4 regions of the Pseudomonas sp. DG56-2 genome follow, and region 1 is predicted to be linked to each of the others. Evidence: predicted binding sites of a transcription regulator. Region 1 holds the regulator's gene; each other region holds the start of a gene.
What was found. Region 1 encodes sigma-54, which starts transcription at its own class of promoters, with help from an activator protein. Its sites were predicted from a motif close to ANTGGCATNNANNTTGCTNT; they were not measured.

Region 1 (4,092 bases):
GCCACGCCGACAAACTTTGCCGCAGCCCGGGCGTGCAGCCCCAGCTTGTTAATGATGGTTATTTCACGAGCGGGCATCGCGGCGGTGGTCCTGTGGGCTAGAGGTCGCGGTGGCGAACCTGGACATTCTTCAAGGATTGCTGCAGCAACTGGCCCAGGCGTTCAGTCAAATAAACCGAACGGTGGTGTCCCCCGGTACAGCCAATGGCAATGGTTACGTAAGCGCGGTTGCTGGCGGCAAAGCGTGGCAACCATTTAAGCAGGTAGCTGGAGATGTCCTGGTACATTTCCTCGACATCAGGCTGTGCAGCGAGGTAATCGATAACAGGCTGTTCGAGCCCGGAGTGATCACGCAGTTCCGGCTTCCAGTAAGGGTTGGGCAGGCAGCGCACATCGAACACGAGGTCGGCATCCACCGGCATGCCGCGCTTGAAACCGAACGACTCGACCAGAAATGCAGTACCAGGCTCCGGCTGGTTGAGCAGGCGTAGCTTGATCGAGTCACGTAACTGATAGAGGTTCAGGTTGGTGGTGTCGATCTTCAGGTCGGCAAGGTCGGCAATCGGCCCCAGCAGGTCGGTTTCGACCTTGATCGCTTCGGCCAGCGAGCGATTGGCGTTAGTCAGCGGATGGCGCCTGCGGGTTTCCGAGAAGCGCTTGAGCAGCGTTTCTTCATCGGCATCCAAGTACAGCACATCACATTGAATGTGCTTGCTTCGGGCGTCCTCCAGAAGTTCCGGGAATCGAGTCAGGTGACTCGGGAGGTTACGCGCATCGATCGACACTGCCACTTTCGGCTGCATCAACTCGGTGTTGATCAGGGCGTTTTCAGCCAGCTGCGGCAGCAGTCCGGCAGGCAGGTTATCGATGCAGTAGTAGCCGTGGTCCTCCAGGACTGCGAGGGCGGTGCTCTTGCCGGAGCCGGATCGGCCACTGACGATAATCAGGCGCATGTTCAGTGCTCGTTCTGTACGTCCAGTACAACCTGGTACAGGGCTTCACTGCTCTGGGCGGCACGTAGCCGGTCACGCACGTCCTTTCGGTCGAGCATGCTGGCAATTTGGCGCAACAGCTCGAGGTGCGCATCGGTAGCCGCTTCGGGAACCAGCAGGACAAACAGCAGATCGACCGGGGCGCCATCGATGGCGTCATAGTCGATCGGTGCTTCCAGGTGTATCAGGGCGCTGATGGGGGAAGTGCAACCTTTGAGGCGGCAATGTGGAATGGCAATGCCATTACCAAATCCGGTCGACCCGAGTTTCTCCCGGGCAAACAGGCTTTCAAAAACGATCTGCATCTCCAGGTCCGGAACTTCCCGGTGGATCAGGGTGGCGACTTCCTGGAGGGCGCGCTTTTTACTGCCACCCGGCGCGTTCACCAAGGAACGGCCGGGGGTCAGGATGGTTTCAAGTCGGATCATGGATGAGGGGGATCAGCGGGCCGCTGCACCTTGCAGCAGGCTTTGCTGTTTTTCCTTGTGTTTTTTCAGTTGGCGGTCGAGCTTGTCGGTCAAGGCGTCGATCGCTGCATACATGTCTGTGTGTTCGGCATTTGCAACCACTTCGCCGCCGGGAATAAACAGCGTTGCTTCAATTTTCTGCTGCAGTTTCTCGACCTTCATGATCACCGTTACGTTGGTAATCTTGTCAAAGTGCCCTTCCAGCCGTTTCAGTTTCTGTTCGACGTACTCGCGCAGCGGCTGGGTGACTTCTACATGCTGTCCACTGATATTGACTTGCATACAGCTTCTCCTTTTGTTGCCCGTGCATAAGAGGCAGGTGTTGCGCCTGCCACTGAACTGCTGTGGCGATCCTAGGGGCTACATCAGTCGCTTGCGTTCACTCGACGGTGCAATGCCGAGGGACTCGCGGTACTTGGCGACGGTGCGACGGGCTACCTGGATGCCTTGTGCCTCCAGTAAACCAGCGATCTTGCTGTCACTCAATGGCTTTTTCTGATTTTCCGCTGCAACCAGTTTTTTGATGATCGCGCGAATCGCTGTAGACGAGCACTCGCCGCCTTCAGAGGTGCTTACGTGGCTGGAGAAAAAGTACTTCAGCTCGTAAATTCCCCGAGGTGTATGCATGTATTTTTGCGTGGTGACCCGAGAAATGGTCGACTCGTGCATGCCCACCGCCTCGGCGATGTCGTGCAGGACCAATGGCTTCATTGCTTCGTCGCCGTGGTCGAGGAAACCACGCTGGTGCTCGACGATCTGGGTGGCAACCTTCATCAGGGTTTCGTTGCGGCTCTGCAGGCTTTTGATGAACCATCGAGCCTCCTGCAACTGGTTGCGCATGAAGGTGTTGTCGGCACTGGTATCGGCGCGGCGCACGAATCCTGCGTACTGCGGGTTGACCCGCAGGCGCGGCACGGCTTCCTGGTTGAGTTCGACCAGCCAGCGCTCGTTGTCCTTGCGTACGATTACGTCGGGGACTACATATTCGGGCTCGCTGGATTCGATCTGCGAGCCCGGGCGAGGGTTGAGGCTCTGGACCAGTTCAATGACCTGGCGCAACTCGTCTTCCTTGAGTTTCATCCTGCGCATCAATTGGCTGTAGTCGCGACTGCCGAGCAGGTCGATGAAGTCTCGCACCAGTCGCTGGGATTCGGCCATCCAGGGGGTATTGGCTGGCAGCTGGCGCAATTGCAGCAGCAAGCACTCACTGAGGTTGCGCGCGCCGATTCCGGACGGTTCGAACTGCTGGATACGGTGCAGCACGGCTTCGACTTCATCGAGCTCGATGTCCAGCTCGGGATCGAAGGACTCGCAGATTTCCTCGAGGGTTTCGTCCAGGTAGCCCTGGCTGTTGATGCAGTCGATCAGGGTAACGGCGATGAGCCGATCGGTATCGGACATCGGCGCCAGGTTCAACTGCCAGAGCAGGTGGCTTTGCAGGCTCTCGCCCGCCGACGTACGGGTGGTGAAGTCCCACTCGTCATCGTCGTTGCTGGGCAGGCTGCTGGCGCTGGTTTGGTAGATGTCTTCCCAGGCGGTATCGACGGGAAGTTCGTTGGGTATGCGCTCGCTCCATTCGCCATCTTCCAGGTTATCCACAGTTTGCGTGGTTTCCTGGAAGCTGCTGTCCTGGACTTCGGCGACAGGCTTGCTTTCGGCGTTATCCGCCATCGGGTCGCTGTTATCGAAGTCCTCGCCTTCTTCCTGGCGTTCGAGCATCGGGTTCGACTCCAGCGCTTCCTGGATTTCCTGTTGGAGGTCCAGGGTAGACAGCTGGAGTAGTCGGATAGCCTGTTGCAACTGAGGAGTCATCGTCAGTTGCTGGCCCATTCTTAGGACGAGCGATGGTTTCATGGCAGGGGCTTAACACCTTTTTCGCCGGCGCACATGCGCCATCCACTACAAGGGCACCGAAGCGCCAACTTTAAGCAAGTTATATGCCTGAAATTGGAGCGTTTGCCTAGGGTGCCGTACCAATTAAGCCGGATTTCACCGGATCAGCAGCCCAAGGCAAATGCTGGTCGCTTCGAACTTACAAGCGGAACTCGTGGCCCAGGTAGACCTCTTTGACCAGGTCGTTGGCCAGGATAGTCTCTGCGTCGCCTTCGGCAATCAGTTGACCATCATTGACGATGTAAGCTGTTTCGCAGATATCCAGGGTCTCTCGGACGTTGTGGTCGGTGATCAACACACCGATGCCCTTGGCCTTGAGGTGGTGGATGATCTGCTTGATGTCACCGACCGAAATCGGGTCGACACCGGCAAAGGGTTCATCGAGCAGGATGAATTTCGGCGCGGTAGCCAGGGCGCGGGCAATTTCCACGCGGCGACGTTCGCCACCGGAAAGGCTCATGCCAAGGTTGTCGCGAATGTGGCTGATGTGAAATTCCTGCAGCAGGCTTTCCAGTTCTTTGCGACGTCCGGCGGTGTCGAGGTCCTTGCGGGTCTCGAGGATCGCCATGATGTTGTCGGCAACCGAAAGCTTGCGAAAGATCGAGGCTTCTTGCGGCAGGTAGCCGATGCCGGCGCGTGCGCGGCCATGCATGGGCTGGTGGCTGACATCCAGGTCGTCGATCAGGACGCGGCCCTGATCGGCCTGGACCAGGCCAACGATCATGTAGAAGCAGGTGGTCT
Region 2 (4,092 bases), 510 kb from region 1:
GATGTAGCCAGCCTTGTCGCTGTAGAACGCACCGGCACGGGTGTAGATCTTCGAGCCGTTGTCGCTCATGGCGAAAAAGCCGTTGCCGTCGATCGCCAGGTCCAGGCTTTGACCGGTGCCACTGAAGTTACCTTGGGTGAACATTTGCGATACCGCGGCTGTGGTCACACCACTGCCCACGGCGGTACGGCTACTGGTGCCACGAATCGACGAGGAATACTGGTCGGCGAATTCGGCACGCGACGATTTGAAGCCAGTGGTGGCAACGTTGGCAATGTTGTTGCCGGTTACGCCGAGGGCCTTGTTTGCTGCATAAAGACCGCTAAGGCCGATATTGAAAGACATGTGCTCACTCCTGCCGCGTTATCGGCCCTAGATTCCAATAGATTGAATTTTCGACAGCGCGATGCTGCCCAGCCCCGCCAGATTCAGCATCATCTCCGAACCATTGCCACCCATGGTCACGCTGCTGACCGAGGCCGGCAGATTGGTCGTCATGGCTTTGGCGGTTCCATCGATGGTGCCCGAGGCTTTGAAGGTGTAGGTACCAGCAGGAGCAATCTCACCGTCGCTATCCTTGCCGTCCCAGGTGAAGTCCACTTTGCCACCCTTCTGGCTGCCCAGATCCAGGGTGCGCACCAGCTCGCCCTCGCTGTCGTAGATACCGACAGTGGTGAGCGTGCTGGATGAGGTCAGGTTGATCGAACCCTTCATCTCTTTGCTGGTATCGACGACCGACTTGTCGGTTTCAACCACAACATTGCGACCCACCAGCGAAGACGCCTGCAGGGCAATGGAGGAGAGAAAGGCGCCGCCGATGGTGGCGACCGAATCGTTGAGCGTCTGCATGCCTTCCAGGCTGCTGAACTGCGCCAACTGCGCAACGAACTCGCCGTTCTCTTGAGGATCGAGCGGGTTCTGGTGCTTCATCTGGGTAACCAGCAACTGCAGGAACGCATCTTTGCCCAGCGCGCTGCCAGCATTGCCGGTCTTGGCATTGCTGTTGGCTTCAGGCTTTTGCAGCGACTGCAGTACCGCGTTGCTGACACCGGCGGTGGAATTGGTGGTGGTCATACGGCTACTCCTGTCACTGACCCAGGGTCAGGACCTTCTGCATCATGGACTTGGCCGTATTCATCAGCTCGGCATTGGTCTGGAACGAGCGACTGGCAGAGATCATGTCCGCCATTTCCTCGACCACGTTGACGTTCGGGTAGTACACGTAACCGTCCTTGTTCGCCGCCGGATGGTTCGGCTCGTAGCGCGCTTCAAGGTTGCTTTGATCCTCCACCACGCCGAGCACCTGAACACCTTGACCGGCCTCGCCCTGATCCTGGAACAGCGACTGACCCACACCGCCCTGCGCTTGCTGGAAGGTGGTGGCAAAAACCGGATGACGGGCACGGTAGGTCTGATCGATGCTCGAAGAGACCGTCTCGGCGTTGGCAATGTTCGAAGCGACGGTATTCAGACGCGTGGTCTGGGCACTCATGCCGCTACCGGCAATGTTGAATACACTGGCGAGGGACATGACTTACTCTCCGCGCAGGGCTGATACCAGCCCTTTGAATTTACTGTTGAGCAGCGTGAAGCTGGCCTGGAAACCCACGGCATTTTCCGCATAGCTCGACTGCTCGAGCTGGGCATCGACGGTGTTCTGATCGATCGAGGGCTGCATCGGCGTGCGGTACTGCAGCGTCTCGTCACCCATGCTCAGGCCTTCAGCCTCGATATGACGGGTGTTGGTACGATCCAGTGCGAAGTGGCCTTTGCTGGTCTTCTCGGCCTGGGCGGCGAGGACCGATGCGAAGTCCAGGTCGCGCGCCTTGTAGTTTGGCGTGTCGGCGTTGGCGATATTGTTGGCCAGCACTTCGGCACGCTGGGCGCGAAAGCCCAATGCCTTTTCGTGAATGCCGAGCGCTTTATCGAAACTGATGCTCATGTCGGGGAAACCTTCGAAGGTTTTTCGTTGACTGAGCTAGAGCAAGAGCCATGCCAAAAAACAAAACCCCGTAAATACGGGGCTTTTAGCGCTTTGCCGCTGGCGGCAATGCCAGAAAAGCGGCAAAGGATTACCGCCGGGCGCCAGCAAAGCGGCAATGCCTACCTCCGCAGGGGAGGTGTTTATTTGGCTTGGTAAATGATGCCAGGACTGCACTGGACCATCTGATAGTGATCCGGCAAGCCGTTGAGTGCTTCCGAGGCGCCAAGGAACAAGTAGCCGCCCGGCTTGAGCGTGCTGTGGATACGCAGCAGGATGTCTTTTTTGACCTGTGCCGAGAAATAGATCAACACGTTGCGGCAGAACACGATGTCGAACTTGCCCAGGCTCGCGTAGCTGTCGAGCAAGTTGAACGAACGGAACTCCACGCGACTACGAATCGGCGCCTTCACCGCCCAGCGACCGGGTGCCTTGACGTCGAAGTAGCGCTGCAGGCGCTCCTGGGACAAACCGCGGGCAATGGCCAGGCTGTCGTACTCACCTGACTTGCAGTTGGTGAGCATGGTTCCGGACAGGTCGGTGGCAACGATTTGCGCGCCCATCTTCAACTGACCAATGTTGCTGCGCTCGAACTCATCGATCGCCATCGAAATGGAATACGGCTCCTGGCCCGAGGAACAGGCAGCCGACCAGATGCGCAGACGCTGCCCGGGGTTGGCCTTGATCTGCTCAGGCAGCACCTTGTTCTTCAGCACTTCGAAGGGATAGGTGTCGCGAAACCACAGGGTCTCGTTGGTGGTCATGGCATCTACCACCTGCTCGCGCAAACCACTGCGCGGCTGGCTCTGAATACGCTGTACCAGCTCGGTCAGGGACTTGATGCCCTGCTGCTCCATCAGCTTGTTGAGACGGCTGGAGACCAGGTACTGCTTATTTTCGCCCAGCAGGATGCCACAGGCTTTTTCCAGGAAGACCCGGAACTGTTCGAAATCCAAATTACCCGTAGACAATGGTACAGCCTCTTAAATCGTGTGAACCGCCAGGGGCTGAACCCCCGACCGTTAGTGCGTGGCCTTGATGCGATCGACGACGCGCTGGGCGAGGTCGTCCGGCTTGAACTTGGCCAGGAAATCATCGGCCCCGACCTTCTTGACCATCGCCTGGTTGAACACGCCGGAAAGCGAAGTATGCAGGATGATGTGCAGTTTTTGCATGCGCGGGTCGCTGCGAATCTCGGCTGTCAGGGTGTAACCGTCCATCTCCGGCATCTCGATATCGGAAATCATCATCAAGAATTCTTCTTCCGGACGCTTGCCCTCCTCCACCAGATTGCGCAGGTACTGCAGCGCCTGGCGACCATCGTTGAGCGCTACCACTTCCACGCCGACCGTCTGCAGGCAGCGACTGACCTGCTTGCGCGCAACCGACGAATCGTCGACCGTCAACACGCGCAGCAATACGGCCTTGTCCTGCACCTCGGCATCGACCACGCCAGCCGAGATGGACTCGGAGGTCGGCGCCACTTCGGCGAGGATTTTCTCCACGTCGATGATCTCGACCATTTTGTTGTCGACCCGTGTCACCGCGGTCAGGTAATGGTCGCGACCGGTGCCCTTGGGTGGCGGATGAATCTCTTCCCAGTTCATATTGACGATGCGCTCCACCGAGTGCACCAGGAAACCCTGGGTCTTGGTGTTGTACTCCGTGATGATAACGAAGCTCTTGCTGACATCTTCACTCAGACCGGGCATACCGGTCGCCATCGCCAGATCGAGGATCGGGATGGTTGCCCCGCGAATATTCGCTACACCGCGCACCACCGGATTGGACTTGGGCATCACCGTCAGGGGTGGGCATTGCAACACCTCCCGCACCTTGAACACGTTGATCCCGTAGAGCTGCTCGCCATTGAGGCGAAACAACAGCAGCTCCAGGCGATTCTGCCCCACCAGTTGCGTGCGCTGGTTCACCGAATCCATTACACCAGCCATGCCAGACTCCTTCACCAAACGCTTCGAACTTCGTACCCAGTCTCGGCACGCGCTTTGCTATTTCAATCGTATGAATATGAAAACGCCATTTTCCCGACGCCTGACTCGCCTGCTGCCAAGCTATTTGGCTGCGCTGTGCCTGCTGGCACCTGGCGGTCG
Region 3 (4,092 bases), 510 kb from region 1:
AGTCGCCCAGCGCCTGTCTTTTGGCCAGAAGATCGAAGACATCACTGATATTCGTGGCACGGCTTTCATTCGACGCGACACGCCGCAAGGCTGGTTCGAAGTCGACTCCACGCGTATCGACCGTCCGGGTAAGATCGACAAGATCATCAACCCGTACGTGAACACCCAGGACACCCAGGCCTGCGCCATCGAGCAGGAAAAAGGCCCGGACGAAGATCCCAACGAAGCCAGGGTCGTACAGATTCTGGACAGCCCGCGCATGACCCGTGACAAAACGGTCATTCGCCTGCCATCGTTCGAGAAAGTCCGTGCTGACGCCGTGCTCTATGCTCACGCCAACCGGGTGTTGCACCTGGAGACCAACCCGGGCAACGCCCGCGCGCTGGTACAGAAGCACGGGGAGGTTGACGTATGGTTCAACCCGCCGCCCATTCCGATGACCACCGAAGAGATGGACTACGTGTTCGGCATGCCCTATGCGCGCATCCCGCACCCGGCGTACGGCAAGGAGAAGATCCCGGCTTACGACATGATCCGTTTCTCGGTGAACATCATGCGCGGCTGCTTCGGCGGCTGCACCTTCTGCTCGATCACCGAACACGAAGGACGCATCATCCAGAACCGATCCCACGATTCGATCATTCGTGAAATCGAAGAAATTCGCGACAAGGTTCCAGGTTTTACCGGTGTCATTTCCGACCTCGGTGGCCCTACCGCGAACATGTACCGTATTGCCTGCAAGAGCCCCGAGATCGAATCGGCGTGCCGCAAGCCGTCGTGCGTGTTCCCGGGTATCTGCCCGAACCTGAACACCGACCACTCGGCCCTGATCAAGCTGTATCGCAGCGCACGTGAACTGCCTGGGGTGAAAAAGATCCTCATCGCTTCCGGCCTGCGTTACGACCTGGCGGTGGAATCGCCGGAGTACGTCAAGGAACTGGTGACCCACCACGTTGGCGGCTACCTGAAAATTGCCCCGGAGCACACTGAGGAAGGCCCGCTGAATCAGATGATGAAGCCGGGTATTGGCAGCTACGACCGCTTCAAGCGCATGTTCGAGAAGTACTCCAAAGAAGCAGGTAAAGAACAGTACCTGATCCCGTACTTCATCGCCGCGCATCCGGGTACCACCGACGAAGACATGATTAACCTTGCCTTGTGGCTCAAGGGTAATGGCTTCCGTGCTGATCAGGTGCAGGCGTTCTACCCGTCGCCGATGGCCTCGGCCACTGCCATGTACCACTCCGGCAAGAACCCGCTGCGCAAGGTTACGTACAAGAGTGACCCGGTAACCATCGTCAAGAGTGAGCAGCAGCGTCGCCTGCACAAGGCGTTCCTGCGTTACCACGACCCGAAAGGCTGGCCGATGCTGCGTGAGGCACTGGAGCGCATGGGGCGTGCCGACTTGATTGGTTCTGGCAAGCATCAGCTGATTCCGCTGCACCAGCCGTCGACTGACAGCTACCAGAGTGCTCGACGCAAGAACTCCACGCCAGCGGGTAGCCACAAAGTGGCCAAGGATCAGAAGATCCTGACCCAGCACACGGGCTTGCCGCCTCGCGCAAGCGACGGCTCCAATCCGTGGGACAAGCGCGAGCAAGCCAAGGCAGCGGCATTTGCCCGCAACCAGCAGGCTGCCAAAGAGCGTAAAGAAGCAGCCAAAGGCGGTAAAGGCGGTAAGAAACCTGCCCGCCAACCGGCCGTGCCACGCTAGTTAGCAATTCCCTGGCAATGGGAGCGGGCTTGCCCCGCGATGAGGCCAGCGCACCCTGAAAAAAAGGGGGCCGGATCACGCCGCTCCCCTGCAGTTTTTTCTGGAAAAGCCTCGAATCTGTGCAACGCTTGCACGGCAGCCTCTCTGCGGTGCGCTTTTGGTGCACCTGAATGAGTTGCAGGCCGGAATTCACTGACTTGGCCATATGGCACATGTCTTGCGCGGTTCCGCTCTCTGAATCGACTTGCAGACCTCGATCGACGCCATGCCTGACTTGTTTGATGCCTACCGGCCAATCCCGGGTGCTTACCACGAAATGCTCGATGACCAAGGCAAAGTCCGTGGTCACTGGCAGCCAGTGTGTGATTACCTGCAGCGTAGCGGCCCGGCACAGTTGACCCAGCGACAAGCGTCACTGACTCGCCAACTCCGCGAAAACGGCGTCACTCACAGTATTTATGCCGATCCCCAAGGCGCCGACCGTCCTTGGGAACTGGATTTGTTGCCGCACCTGATTCCTGCCTCCGAGTGGCAGGCGTTGGCCTCGGGCATCGTCCAGCGCGCACGTCTGCTCAATGCGGTTCTGGCCGACGTTTATGGTCAGCAACAGCTGATCCGCAACGGGTTGCTGCCAAGCGAGCTGATCTATGGGCACAACAATTTCCTCTGGCCCTGCCAAGGAATCAGCCCGCCCGGTGGGACCTTTCTGCATGTCTACGCGGTGGATCTGGCGAGGGCACCGGATGGTCGATGGTGGGTCACGGCTGACCGTACCCAAGCACCATCCGGCGCGGGTTATGCACTGGAAAATCGGACCATCGTTTCCCGCGCGCTGCCTGAGTTGTATCGCGACCTGCGGGTTCAGCATCTGGCAGGCTTTTTCGCTGCATTGCAGCACACGCTGGTGCGCCTGGCACCCAGCGAGAAGGAGGTGCCACTGGTCGTCTTGCTAACGCCGGGCCGTTTCAACGAAAGCTATTTTGAGCATTTGTACCTTGCCCGCCAATTGGGCTACCCGCTGGTAGAGGGTGCAGACTTGACCGTGCGCAACGCCACGGTCTTTCTCAAGACGCTCAGCGGATTACGCCGGGTTCATGCAATCATGCGTCGTCTGGACGACGATTTTTGCGATCCGCTGGAGCTGCGTACTGACTCGGCACTCGGCGTTCCCGGATTGCTCGATGCGGTGCGTCAGGGTCGTGTTCTGGTAGCCAACGCACTGGGTTCCGGGGTGTTGGAATCGCCTGGTTTGCTGGGCTTTTTACCAGCCATCAACCAACATCTGTTTGCCGAGGAACTCAGCTTGCCATCGATAGCCACGTGGTGGTGCGGCGAACCTGCGGTGATGGCGCAAGCACTGGAGCAGCTCCCGCAGTTGTTGGTAAAACCTGCCTTTCCTTCACAGCGCTTCAATCCAGTATTGGGTCGTGGGCTGAACGAGGCCGAGCGTCAGGCGCTTCGCCAGCGGATTCAGGCGCGCCCTTATGCCTATGTAGCTCAGCAACTGGCGCAATTGTCACAAGCGCCGGTATGGCAGCAGGACCAAGGTCAATTGCGGTCACGGGCCATTGGTATGCGGGTCTATGCAGTGTCAACGGCTGAGGGATACCGGGTCTTGCCGGGCGGCCTTACCCGAGTGGCCGCGCTGGCAGACGCTGAAGTGGTGTCGATGCAGCGTGGAGGCGCCAGCAAAGATATCTGGGTGTTGGGGGACACGGCACCTGTCGATGAGCCGTGGCGGAGCGCGCAGACGCTTGGCGTGGCTGAGCTGGTGCGGCAAGACCCGTACCTGCCGTCACGCGTAGTAGAAAACCTGTTCTGGTTCGGACGGTATTGCGAGCGCTGCGATGCCAGTGCGCGTTTGCTGCGGATCATCCTTACCCGGTATCTCGATGGCGACGATCCCCTGGCCCTGCAGGCCGCGGTGACGCTGGCGGGTGAACGTTCGTTGCTGCCGCCCGAGGGCAGGCTGCTCGAGCGTTTGCGCGCCGCTTTGGCCGGCCAGGACTGGGCCTTCAGCCTCAGTAATAACCTGCAGCGCTTGCACTGGGCAGCGTCACAGGTGCGCGGCAAACTTTCGCGGGAAAACTGGCAGGCGTTGGTGGAGTTGCAACGCGAGGCGCAGAGCCTTGGCGATGACACGGCGGGCCTTGGGGAACAGGTGGATTTTCTCAACCGCCTGGTCATGTCGATGGCGGCGCTGTCGGGCTTTGCCCTGGATGACATGACCCGCGACGAAGGCTGGCGCTTTTTGATGATTGGTCGGCGCATCGAACGCCTGCAGTCACTGTGCAGCAGCCTGGCAGCTTTCCTGCGCGGGCCGGCGGTATACGATCAGGCTGGGCTTGAGTGGCTGCTGGAATTGGGAAACAGCAGCA
Region 4 (4,092 bases), 700 kb from region 1:
CCAGCACGGCCATGTCGAACTGTTTCTCTTCATGTTCCATGCGATGACGCTTGGCATGAGTGGTCGGGTTTACCGAGATCACGCCGCAATACTCAGGCATATGCTTGGCGAAGTCGGCGGTGCCGATTTCGTTGGCCTGGTCGATGATGTCCTGTTTGTGGCTAGCCAGCAGCGGGCGCAGTACCAGCTTGTCGGTCGCCGAATCGATGATCGCCAGGTTCGGCAGAGTTTGGCTGGAAACCTGGGAAATCGCCTCGCCGGTTACCAGTGCGTCGATTTCCAGACGATCGGCCATGTGCGCCGCCGCACGCAGCATCATGCGCTTGAGCGTGACGCCCATGTAACTGTTATCGACCTTGCCGAGGATCTCACCGACCACTTCTTCGAACGGCACGCTGATAAACAGAACGCGCTGGCTGCTACCGTACTTTTTCCACAGGAAGTGGGCGACTTCCATCACCCCCAGCTCGTGGGCACGGCCGCCCAGGTTAAAGAAGCAGAAGTGGGTCATCAGGCCGCGACGCATCATCTGATAAGCCGCAACGGTAGAGTCGAAACCACCGGACATCAGTACCAGGGTCTGCTCCAGGGCACCCAGCGGGTAGCCGCCAATGCCTTTGTGCTGGTTGTGAATCACATACAGACGCTTGTCACGCACCTCGATGCGCACTTCGACCTCAGGGTTGCGCAAGTCGATACCTGCAGCACCGCACTGCTGGCGCAATTGGCTGCCAACATAACGATCGACATCCATCGAGGTGAAATCGTGGTGACCGCCACGCTTGCAACGCACGGCGAAACGCTTGCCAGCCAGCAGGTGACCGAAGTGCGCCTTGCACTTGGCGACGATGTCGTCGAAGTCACCCAGCGGGTACTCGTCAACCTGCAGGAAATGGGCAATGCCGGGCATGCACGTGAGGCGCTCGGTCATCTCGCGCAGAACCTTTTCGTCCTCGACATGAGTGATCACTTCGAGGTTGTCCCAGACACCGTTGACCGCGAGCGCAGGATCGAGGTCCTTGAGCACGGTACGGATGTTGCGGCCCAGTTGACGAATGAAACGCTTGCGAACCGGGCGGCTCTTGATGGTGATCTCTGGGAAGACTTTTACGATTAGTTTCATGAAAAACTGCGCGCGAGCTACCGACTAAAAAAGTGGGGCGCGGATTATAGCGGAAATTGCTCAAGGTTTGACCAATTAATGTGCAGAAGGTTTTTCGTGCACCATAATGGGTCGTCAAAGGAAAATTACGCCTCGTTACAGTGCATAAACCGCCCGACATTTTGCTGGCAATGCCCGGAAACGCTTGGGAATGGGGCAAACTTTCCAAACCGGGGCACTGGCATGCAATTTGCTCCCTTGTGAGGCAGGTTGCCTTGGCCGACTATTCGCGCCCGGCATCACCCAAATTCAAGGGCTGCACAGGCAAGCTCTACCCCACCCGGAGGACACTATGTCGAAGTCGGTTCAACTCATCAAAGATCATGACGTTAAATGGATTGATCTGCGCTTCACTGATACCAAAGGCATTCAACATCACGTCACCATGCCATCGCGTGATGCGCTGGACGAAGATTTCTTCGAGGCCGGCAAGATGTTCGACGGTTCCTCCATTGCTGGCTGGAAAGGCATCGAAGCTTCCGACATGATCCTGATGCCGGACGACTCCTCCGCCGTACTCGACCCGTTCACCGAAGAGCCGACCCTGATTCTGGTCTGCGACATCATCGAACCTTCGACCATGCAAGGCTATGACCGCGACCCTCGCGCCATTGCCCGCCGCGCTGAAGAGTACCTGAAGACCACCGGTATCGGTGACACCGTATTCGTCGGTCCAGAGCCTGAGTTCTTCATCTTCGACGAAGTGAAGTTCAAGTCCGACATCTCCGGCTCGATGTTCAAAATCTACTCCGAGCAAGGCTCGTGGATGTCCGACCAGGACGTGGAAGGCGGTAACAAAGGCCACCGTCCAGGCGTCAAAGGCGGCTACTTCCCAGTGCCTCCATTCGACCACGACCACGAAATCCGTACTGCCATGTGCAACGCCATGGAAGAAATGGGCCTGGTCATCGAAGTTCACCACCACGAAGTGGCAACTGCCGGCCAGAACGAAATCGGCGTGCAGTTCAACACCCTGGTGAAGAAGGCTGACGAAGTTCAGACTCTCAAGTACTGCGTACACAACGTTGCCGACGCTTACGGTCGCACCGCTACCTTCATGCCTAAGCCGCTGTACGGCGACAACGGCTCGGGTATGCACGTACACATGTCCATCTCCAAAGAAGGTAAGAACACCTTCTCCGGCGAAGGCTATGCCGGCCTGTCCGATACTGCTCTGTACTTCATCGGCGGCATCATCAAGCACGGTAAGGCACTGAACGGCTTCACCAACCCGGCTACCAACTCCTACAAGCGTCTGGTACCAGGCTTCGAAGCCCCGGTAATGCTGGCCTACTCCGCTCGCAACCGTTCGGCATCGATCCGTATTCCATACGTTTCCAGCCCGAAAGCCCGTCGCATCGAAGCTCGCTTCCCGGACCCGGCTGCCAACCCATACCTGTGCTTCGCTGCACTGATGATGGCCGGCCTGGACGGTATCCAGAACAAGATCCACCCAGGCGATGCCGCTGATAAGAACCTGTACGACCTGCCGCCTGAAGAGGCGAAAGAGATTCCACAGGTTTGCGGCAGCCTGAAAGAAGCCCTGGAAGAGCTGGACAAGGGCCGTGCGTTCCTGACCAAAGGTGGCGTGTTCTCCGACGACTTCATCGATGCCTACATCGCTCTGAAGAGCGAAGAAGAAATCAAGGTTCGTACCTTCGTACACCCACTGGAATACGAGCTGTACTACAGCTGCTAATCCAGTAACGCACTAAAGAAAGGCCTCTTCGGAGGCCTTTTCTTTTTTTCTGACATCGTTATACGAAACAACTGACAGGTACTGGAACCGGATAAAGGCAAACTGGCTTTTTCTAACGAGGCCAGCCCACCATGCGCATACCGCTACTTGCCGCACTGACAGCCCCCTTGTTGTCAATTCAAGGTTGCACTCCGACAACACCAGCAGACACGGCACTGGTCCAGCTGCTGGACAGTATGGAGCAACGCCTGGACATATCCGAACAGGTTGCCTTGAGCAAATGGGATTCTGGCCAGCTGGTCCAGGCACCTCAGCGCGAACGCCAGGTCATTGCCCAGGCGCAATCAGAGGCACTCCGCTCCGGCGTCGATGCTCAGCGCGCAGGCGTATTTTTTTTCGATCAGATCGAAGCCAACAAACTGCTGCAATACAGCGCGTTATCGCGCTGGCATGCAGCAGGCAGCGCCCCACAGACACCACGCATCGACCTGGCAACGCAACTGCGCCCACAACTGGATCGCCTGCAGCAAGTCTTGCTCGATGAACTGGCCGAATTTGATCGTCATAGACCCGAGCCCTGCTCGTCAGCCTTGGCTCAAGCCATAGAAAAGCGGAAAAAGAGTCCCGAACGCTCCTTGGCGCTGATTCGTGCCACCGCCCATTTGTGTCCAGCACTATGAACCCCCCCTATGCTCTATATTGGTGCACAGAACAGCGTTACCAGGAGCGGACCAGCCCAATTTGGTTCAAGCCAAGGGCTAATGTAGGGCTTTACAGCCATATTTAGCGCAAATCCAGGACTTTATCCGGCAGATCCGCTTCTTTTCGGAGCCTTGGTTTGTTTTTTGCATTTTCTTGTTACCAGCAGACAACCAGCGCCCGCGATCCCGGCACAGCCGGGGTCGTCATGAGCCAAAAGAGGTCAAAGACGCCCCATGACCATCAGCGATGCCCTGCACCGACTGCTACTGGACAACCTGACAACCGCGACCATATTGCTCAATGCCGATTTGCGCCTTGAGTACATGAACCCGGCAGCTGAAATGCTTCTGGCTATCAGTGGTCAACGCAGCCACGGGCAATTCATCAGTGAGTTGTTCACCGAATCACCGGAAGCGCTCAATTCATTGCGCCAGGCGGTCGAGCACGCGCATCCATTCACCAAGCGCGAAGCCCTGCTGACCTCTTTGACCGGACAAACCCAGACTGTCGACTATGCGGTAACGCCGAT

Region 2: flgB (flagellar basal body rod protein FlgB) is a predicted target of sigma-54. The motif match lies at 1,981-2,000, and genes of this name have one in related genera.
Region 3: D3Z90_RS24150 (circularly permuted type 2 ATP-grasp protein) is a predicted target of sigma-54. The motif match lies at 1,919-1,938, and genes of this name have one in related genera.
Region 4: glnA (glutamate--ammonia ligase) is a predicted target of sigma-54. The motif match lies at 1,340-1,359, and genes of this name have one in related genera.

What each region holds. Positions count from the first base shown of each region.
Region 1 is NZ_CP032311.1:4,742,359-4,746,450, reverse strand. It holds gene D3Z90_RS21770 (HPr family phosphocarrier protein) at 1-77, opposite strand, end outside; gene rapZ (RNase adapter RapZ) at 98-952, opposite strand; gene ptsN (PTS IIA-like nitrogen regulatory protein PtsN) at 955-1,419, opposite strand; gene hpf (ribosome hibernation-promoting factor, HPF/YfiA family) at 1,432-1,740, opposite strand; gene D3Z90_RS21750 (RNA polymerase factor sigma-54) at 1,819-3,312, opposite strand; gene lptB (LPS export ABC transporter ATP-binding protein) at 3,491-4,092, opposite strand, start outside.
Region 2 is NZ_CP032311.1:4,227,627-4,231,718, forward strand. It holds gene flgE (flagellar hook protein FlgE) at 1-345, opposite strand, end outside; gene D3Z90_RS19340 (flagellar hook assembly protein FlgD) at 373-1,074, opposite strand; gene flgC (flagellar basal body rod protein FlgC) at 1,088-1,531, opposite strand; gene flgB (flagellar basal body rod protein FlgB) at 1,535-1,942, opposite strand; gene cheR (protein-glutamate O-methyltransferase CheR) at 2,125-2,952, opposite strand; gene D3Z90_RS19360 (chemotaxis protein CheV) at 3,004-3,933, opposite strand; gene flgA (flagellar basal body P-ring formation chaperone FlgA) at 4,004-4,092, shown strand, end outside.
Region 3 is NZ_CP032311.1:5,254,269-5,258,360, reverse strand. It holds gene D3Z90_RS24155 (YgiQ family radical SAM protein) at 1-1,714, shown strand, start outside; gene D3Z90_RS24150 (circularly permuted type 2 ATP-grasp protein) at 1,980-4,092, shown strand, end outside.
Region 4 is NZ_CP032311.1:5,447,349-5,451,440, forward strand. It holds gene thiI (tRNA uracil 4-sulfurtransferase ThiI) at 1-1,123, opposite strand, end outside; gene glnA (glutamate--ammonia ligase) at 1,455-2,861, shown strand; gene D3Z90_RS25010 (chorismate mutase) at 2,993-3,541, shown strand; gene glnL (nitrogen regulation protein NR(II)) at 3,797-4,092, shown strand, end outside.